DNA from 2 places in the Nonomuraea sp. NPDC049309 genome. Region 2 is predicted to be linked to the other one. Evidence: riboswitches for the same ligand, from Rfam matches in the RefSeq annotation. Region 2 holds a riboswitch; the other holds the start of a gene.
The links. A riboswitch is a leader RNA that binds a small molecule or an ion and turns the genes downstream of it on or off. The one in region 2 is predicted to bind glycine.
Positions count from the first base shown of each region.

Region 1: linked by a shared signal. The riboswitch ahead of gcvT (glycine cleavage system aminomethyltransferase GcvT) and the one ahead of gcvP (aminomethyl-transferring glycine dehydrogenase) in region 2 are both predicted to bind glycine.

Region 1 is NZ_JBICSH010000003.1:836,057-839,916, reverse strand. Features, by position in the region: gene ACGFIM_RS24470 (3-oxoacyl-ACP reductase) at 1-173, shown strand, start outside; gene ACGFIM_RS24465 (gamma-glutamyl-gamma-aminobutyrate hydrolase family protein) at 187-879, shown strand; glycine riboswitch at 948-1,045, shown strand; gene gcvT (glycine cleavage system aminomethyltransferase GcvT) at 1,176-2,261, shown strand; gene gcvH (glycine cleavage system protein GcvH) at 2,258-2,647, shown strand; gene ACGFIM_RS24450 (L-serine ammonia-lyase) at 2,705-3,860, shown strand, end outside.
Region 2 is NZ_JBICSH010000001.1:1,236,357-1,240,216, reverse strand. Features, by position in the region: gene ACGFIM_RS05845 (MerR family transcriptional regulator) at 1-328, shown strand, start outside; gene ACGFIM_RS05840 (bifunctional nuclease family protein) at 460-930, shown strand; gene ACGFIM_RS05835 (MerR family transcriptional regulator) at 1,078-1,698, shown strand; glycine riboswitch at 1,893-1,989, shown strand; gene gcvP (aminomethyl-transferring glycine dehydrogenase) at 2,169-3,860, shown strand, end outside.

The DNA.
Region 1 (3,860 bases), on a different contig from region 2:
ACCCGGAGCGGGCGCAGCGGCGGCTGGTGCACGTGCCGATCGGGCGCTTCGCCGAGGCGTCGGAGATCGCGGCGGCGGTGGCGTTCCTGGCCAGCGACGACGCGTCGTTCATCACGGCCAGCGAATTCCTGGTGGACGGCGGCATCTCGGGCGCGTACGTCACACCGCTGTAGGAGGGGGCACGCCATGCGGCGTCCGGTCATCGGCATCACCTGTTACGTCGAGCAGGCCACGTTCACGGTGTGGCGGGACACGCCCGCCGCGCTGCTGCCGTACGGCTACGTGGAGAAGGTGGCGGCGGCGGGCGGGCAGCCGGTGGTGCTGCCGCCGATCGGCGATCCGGCCGCGCTCGTGGACCGGCTCGACGGGCTGATCCTGGCGGGCGGCGGCGACATCGACCCGGCGAGGTACGCCGCGGCGCCGCACGAGCGCACCGGCTACGTGCGGGAGTTCCGCGACGCGGCCGAGTTCGCGCTGCTGCGCGCGGCGCTCGACGCGGGCCTGCCCTACCTGGGCATCTGCCGGGGCCTTCAGGTGCTGAACGTGCTGCTCGGCGGCAGCCTGCACCAGCACCTGCCGGACGTCGTGGGCCACACCGATCACTGCCCGGGCCCCGGCCGGTTCGGCGACCTGCCGGTCACACCCGTGCCCGGCTCGCGGCTGGCGAAGGCGCTGGGCGAGCAGCCGCTGCCGGTCCCCCACTACCACCACCAGGCCGTGGACCGCCTCGCGCCCGGCCTGGCGGTGACCGCGACGGCGGCGGACGGCGCGGTCGAGGCGGTGGAGCTGGACCGGGACGCCCTCACGATGGCCGTGCAGTGGCACCCGGAGGTGGCGGCCGACCCGAGGCTCTTCGAAGCCCTGGTGGCGGCCTGCTGAACGGCCCGCACCGGACGGGGAACGCGACAAGACCCCCATAACACCACTAGGCTGGCGGACATCACCGACGAAACCGTGCGGGAGAGCGCCCTGACAGCCGGTCAGGGCCCCTGAAGGAGCAAGCCCTCCCCGCGAACCTCTCAAGGCAAAGGACCGCACGGCTACGGTGTCTCTGGAAAGCAGGCCCCCGGGGCCTCGCCGAAGGTGAAAGTCCGGCAAAAGTCGGGCGAAGCTCTCAGGCACCGATGACAGAGGGGGAGGATGCTGGCATCCACTCCTGTCCTGAGGTGCGATCAATGTCCCGACCGACACCGCTCCGAGACGTTCACGAGAGCCTCGGCGCCACCCTGACCGACTTCGCCGGCTGGCTCATGCCGCTCCGGTACGGCAGCGAGTCCGCCGAGCACCGCGCCGTCCGCGAGGCGGCCGGGCTGTTCGACCTGTCGCACATGGGCGAGATCTTCGTCACCGGCCCGCAGGCCGGCGAGGCCCTCGACTACGCGCTCGTCGGCCACCTGTCGGCGCTGGCCGTCGGCCGGGCCCGCTACACCATGATCGTCAATGAGCGCGGCGGGGTGATCGACGACCTCATCGTCTACCGGCTCGGCGACGAGGAGTTCATGGTCGTCGCCAACGCCTCCAACTACGAGAAGGTCGCCGCCGAGCTGACCGAGCGCGCGAAGGCGTACGACGCGGTCGTCGAGGACCGCTCAGACCAGTACGCGCTGATCGCCGTGCAGGGCCCGCGCTCGCAGGAGATCCTGGCCACGCTCACCGACGCCGACCTGGACGGCCTCAAGTACTACGCCGGCCTGCCCGGCACCGTGGACGGCCGCGAGGCGCTCATCGCCCGCACCGGCTACACCGGCGAGGACGGCTTCGAGCTGTTCATCCGCAACGAGGACGCCGTCCCGCTCTGGCACGCGCTCACGGCCGCGGGCCAGCCGCACGGGCTCAAGCCGGCGGGCCTGTCCGCCCGCGACACGCTCCGCCTGGAGGCCGGCATGCCGCTGTACGGCAACGAGCTGACCACGGAGCTGACCCCGTTCGACGCGGGGCTCGGCAGGGTGGTGAAATTCGACAAGCCCGGTGACTTCGTCGGCCGGTCCGCGCTGGAGGCGGTCAAGGACGACCGGCCCAGGCGCAGGCTCGTCGGCCTGGTCGCGCGGGGCCGCCGGGTGCCGCGCCACGGTTACCCGGTCACCCGAGACGGCGCGGTGGTCGGCGAGGTCACCAGCGGTGCGCCTTCCCAGACCTTGGGCAAGCCCATCGCGATGGCCTACGTGGACAGCGGCGCCGATTCTGGCCTGGCTGTGGACATCCGGGGCAGCCATGAACCTGTGGACCTGGTCGAGCTGCCCTTTTACAGGAGGAACAAGTGAGCAACATCCCAGACGACCTGAGCTACACCAAGGAGCACGAGTGGGTGCGGGGCGTCGAGGACAGCGTCACCGTGACCGTCGGCATCACGGACTTCGCCGCCGAATCCCTTGGTGACGTCGTCTACGTGCAGCTCCCGGAGGTCGGCAGCAACGTCGAACCGGGCGACTCCGTCGGCGAGGTGGAGTCGACCAAGTCCGTGAACGAGGTCTACACGCCGGTCGGCGGCGAGATCGTCGAGGTGAACCAGGCGGTCGTGGACGACCCGAGCCTGGTCAACAGCGACCCGTACGGCGAGGGCTGGATGTTCAAGGTCCGTGTGGAGGGCGACCCCGAGGACCTGCTCTCGCCTGAGGAGTACGCCGCGCTCACCGCGGGCGACTCCTGACCCACCCGCCGGGGCCCGCACGGCCGGGCCCCGGCCTTTCATGAAAGGCGCACATCAATGGCGATCAGCGTCTTCGACCTGTTCAAGATCGGCATCGGCCCGTCGAGCTCGCACACCGGCGGCCCGATGGCCGCCGCGCACAAGTTCGCCCGCGGCCTGCACCAGGACGGCCTGCTCGACCGGGTGGCCCGCGTGGAGGTCATCCTGTACGGCTCGCTGGGCCTGACCGGCAAGGGCCACGGCAGCGACAAGGCCGTCCTGCTCGGCCTGTCGGGCGACAAGCCCGAGCTGGTCGACGTGGACACCGTGGACGCCCGCATCGCCGCCATGCGCGAGTCGGGCACCGTGCGGCTCTTCGGCCTCCGCGAGATCCCCTTCGTCGTCGGCGAGCACCTCGTCTTCGAACGCAAGATCACGCTGCCCGAGCACCCCAACGGCATGCGCTTCACCGCCTGGTCGGAGTCGGGCGAGCGGCTGCGGGAGAAGGTCTACTTCTCCGTCGGCGGCGGCTTCGTGGTGGACGAGCGGGCCACCGGCGCCGACCGCATCAAGCCGGACGACACCGTGCTGCCGTACCCGTTCGGCACCGCCGAGGAGCTGCTCAAGCACTGCTCGGCCACCGGCCTGTCGATCTCCGCGCTGATGCTGGAGAACGAGAAGGCGTTCGGCCGCACCGAGGAGGAGATCAGGAGCGGCCTGATGAACCTCTGGCGGGTCATGTCGGAGTGCGTCGCGCGCGGCATCTCCAAGGAGGGCGTGCTGCCCGGCGGGCTGAAGGTCAGGCGCCGCGCCAACCAGCTCCACCGCCGCCTGCAGTCGGAGCCGCCGGAGAAGGACCCGCTGCAGGCGATGGACTGGGTGACGCTCTTCGCGCTGGCGGTCAACGAGGAGAACGCGGCCGGCGGCAGGATCGTCACCGCCCCCACCAACGGCGCCGCCGGCATCATCCCGGCCGTGCTGACGTACTACACGCGCTTCGTCCCCCACGCCGACGACGACGGCGTCATCCGCTTCCTGCTCACGGCGGGCGCGATCGGGGTGCTGTTCAAGCAGAACGCCTCGATCTCCGGAGCCGAGGTGGGCTGCCAGGGCGAGGTCGGCTCGGCCTGCTCGATGGCCGCCGCCGGGCTCACCGAGGCCCTGGGCGGCACGCCCGAGCAGGTGGAGAACGCCGCCGAGATCGGCATCGAGCACAACCTGGGGCTGACCTGCG
Region 2 (3,860 bases):
CATCGACGACGAGACGCTCACCGAGCTCGAGGACTACGGCCTGCTGGCCCCGGTGGCCAGGCGCTACGACGAGGAGGCGCTCAAGATCGCCCGCACCGTCGGCGCCCTGGGCCGCTTCGGCCTGCACGCCCGGCACCTGCGGGCGGTCAAGGCGGCGGCAGAGCGCGAGGCCGGGCTGGTCGAGCAGACCGTCGCGCCGATACTCAAACGGCGCCGCCCCGGAGCCATCGGAGAGGCCGACGAGGTCGCCCGCGAGCTGTCGAATCTTCTGCTCGACCTGCACGCATCCCTTGTGCGCACGGAGGTGCGGTCGGTCCTGGGTCGTTGACGGCGAAGCGAGCTGGGAGGCGAGGGCACATTCCGGGCCCACCGGGTGTTACGTTGAATTGCAGGAACCAGTCAGCAGAACCGATGTTCAAGAGCTGTGCCGGGTGACCGGTCAGGAAAACGGAGCAGCCCGTGTTGCAGATGGAGGTCGTGGGCGTTCGAGTTGAAATGCCCACAAATCAGCCGATCGTCTTGCTCAAGGAGGCACACGGGGAGCGGTTCCTTCCTATATGGATCGGCATGACCGAAGCCACGGCCATCGCGTTGGCCCAGGCTGAGGAGCCGCCGCCGCGGCCGCTCACCCACGACCTCTTCAGGGACGTGCTGAGCGCCCTGGGTGTCGGCCTGCGAGCGGTCAACATCGTCGCCCTGCGCGACGGCATCTTCTTCGCCGACCTGGTGTTCTCCAACGGCGTGGAGGTGAGCGCGCGGCCGTCCGACTCGATCGCGCTCGCCCTGCGTACGGGGGCGCGCATCTTCGCCAGCGAAGAGGTCGTCCAGGAGGCCGGGGTCATCATCCCGGACGACCAGGAGGACGAAGTGGAGAAGTTCAGGGAGTTCCTTGACACGATCACTCCCGAAGACTTCGGCAGGGCGGGGTAGGTATTTCAGTGCATTTACGCTTCACGACGCGCCGAGCCGGATCGTTGACTGAGCATGGTCACGGTCCTACGGTGCAAGTGAAACCCGTGGCCGCCCTTCACGAACCCCCAGATCAGGCCACGGGATGAGAGAAAGCCGGAGGTCCGCGTGGCGGTCAGCAGCGGCGAGGGAAAGACGGCCGGCCAGGAAGATCCGGTGCGGCGCGAGAGCGCGCGGCAGCGTGCCGGAGAGCAGGGACTGCTCTTCGACGAGCAGCCGACGGCGCTGCCGGGTGACATCGGATACCGCGGGCCCACGGCCTGCGCCGCCGCCGGCATCACCTACAGGCAGCTCGACTACTGGGCGCGCACGGGCCTGGTAGAGCCCACGATCAGGGCCGCGCACGGCTCGGGCTCGCAGCGGCTCTACAGCTTCCGCGACATCCTGGTGCTCAAGGTCGTCAAGCGGCTCCTCGACACCGGGGTGTCGCTGCAGCAGATCCGTACGGCCGTCCAGCACCTGCGTGACCGCGGGGTCGCCGACCTCGCCCAGATCACGCTCATGAGCGACGGCGTCAGCGTCTACGAGTGCACCTCGGCCGACGAGGTGATAGACCTCCTCCAGGGCGGGCAGGGCGTGTTCGGCATCGCGCTCGGCCGGGTCTGGCGCGAGGTCGAGGGATCCCTCGCGGAGCTGCCGGGGGAACGCGCGGCGGTCGCGGACACCGTCCCGGCCGACCACCCCGCTGACGAACTGGCCCGCAGGCGGCGCGCCCGCCGCATCGGCTGACCCGATCGCTTCCGTACGCTCGCGCCGGGGTGAACGCCGCCCGCGGCGCGGCACGTACCGGAACGCAGAGGTGACGAAGCGTCACCGCCTCATCGAACGCTCACTGCGAGACCCGCGGTGAAGTGCGCCTTTCACCCGTGATGCGGTGCACGGCAATAGCGGCCTAACGTAGTAATCTAGGACAGCAAGGCTGACGACCCCGTGCGGGAGAGTCCCCGGGCCCAGGGCCCAGGGCGCCGAAGGAGCAACCCTCCCCGGAATCTCTCAGGCAACCGGTACCGCTCGGGCGAGGCGACTCTGGAAAGCAGGCGCGCCCGCCAGGCGTGTCTCACCGACGGTGCAAGCCCTGCGTCAGGGTGAAGCTCTCAGGTCGTGGCGCCGCGCACCGCGTGGCCCGCGCTGACAGAGGGGGAGATCCGGCACTCGCCCGCGCCCCGGCGCCGGTCTCCGCAAGCCTCGGGAGGCACACCATGACCGATCTGTCAGCTCCTCCGTTCTCGTCCAGGCATATCGGCCCCTCCGAGTCCGAGCAGCAGCGCATGCTCGAGGCCGTGGGCTTCGAGTCCGTCGCCGACCTCGTGGCCGTGGCCGTCCCCGAGTCGATCAGGGCCAAGGACCGCCTGCGGCTGCCCGCCCCGATCGGCGAGGCCGAGGCGATCGCCGAGCTGCGCGCCCTGGCCGGCCGCAACAAGGTCCTCACCTCGATGATCGGCCTGGGCTACTACGACACGGTCACGCCCGCCGTCATCCGCCGCAACCTGCTGGAGAACCCGGGCTGGTACACCGCCTACACGCCGTACCAGCCGGAGATCTCGCAGGGCCGGCTCGAGGCGCTGCTGAACTTCCAGACCGTCGTCTCCGACCTCACCGGCCTGCCCGTCGCCGGCGCGTCCCTGCTGGACGAGGGCACCGCCGCCGCCGAGGCCATGACGCTGGCCCGCCGGGCGGGCAAGTCCAAGAGCAGCGTCTTCGTGGTGGACGCCGACGCGCTGCCGCAGACCAAGGCCGTGCTCGCCACCAGGGCCGAGCCGCTCGGCATCACGCTCGTCGAGCACTCGCTCGACGGCGAGCTGCCCGAGTGCTTCGGCGTGCTCGTGCAGTACCCGGGCGCCTCCGGCCGGCTGCGCGACTTCCGCCAGATCGCCGCCGCCGCGCACGACAAGGGCGCGCTCGTCGTGGCCGCCGCCGACCTGCTCGCGCTCACCCTGATCGCCGCCCCCGGCGAGCTGGGCGCCGACATCGCCGTCGGCTCCTCCCAGCGCTTCGGCGTGCCGTTCGGCTTCGGCGGCCCGCACGCGGCCTACATGTCCGTACGCGACGGGCTGCAGCGCCAGCTCCCGGGCCGCCTGGTCGGCGTGTCCGTGGACGCCGACGGCGACCCCGCGTACCGGCTGGCCCTGCAGACCCGCGAGCAGCACATCCGCCGCGAGAAGGCCACCAGCAACATCTGCACCGCCCAGGTCCTGCTCGCCGTCATCGCGAGCATGTACGCCGTCTACCACGGACCCGAGGGCCTGCGCCGCATCGCCCGCCGCGTGCACCGCCACGCCAGCGCCCTGGCCGAGAGTTTCAAGGGCGCCGGCGTCGAGGTCGTGCACGGCGAGTTCTTCGACACCGTGCTCGCCCGCGTGCCCGGCAGGGCCGCCGAGGTCGTGGCCGCCGCCGCCGAGCGGGGCATCAACCTCTGGCAGGTGGACGCCGACCACGTCTCCGTCGCCTGCGACGAGAAGACCGGCGCCGCCGAGCTGGCCGCCGTACGCGCCGCCTTCGGCGTCACCGGCGAGGCCGTCGAGCCCGAGCAGGCCCCCGACGCGCTGCCCGCCTCGCTGCTGCGGGAGAGCGACTACCTCACCCACCCGGTCTTCCACCAGCACCGCTCCGAGACCGCGATGCTGCGCTACCTGCGCAGGCTCCAGGACAAGGACATCGCGCTCGACCGCTCGATGATCCCGCTCGGCTCCTGCACCATGAAGCTGAACGCGACGACCGAGATGGAGCCGATCACCTGGCCGGAGTTCGCCGCCATCCACCCGTTCGCGCCCGAGTCGCAGGCCGAGGGCTACCGCGAGCTGATCGGCACGCTGGAGAGCTGGCTCGCCGAGGTGACCGGCTACGACGCCGTCTCCATCCAGCCGAACGCCGGCTCCCAGGGCGAGTTCGCG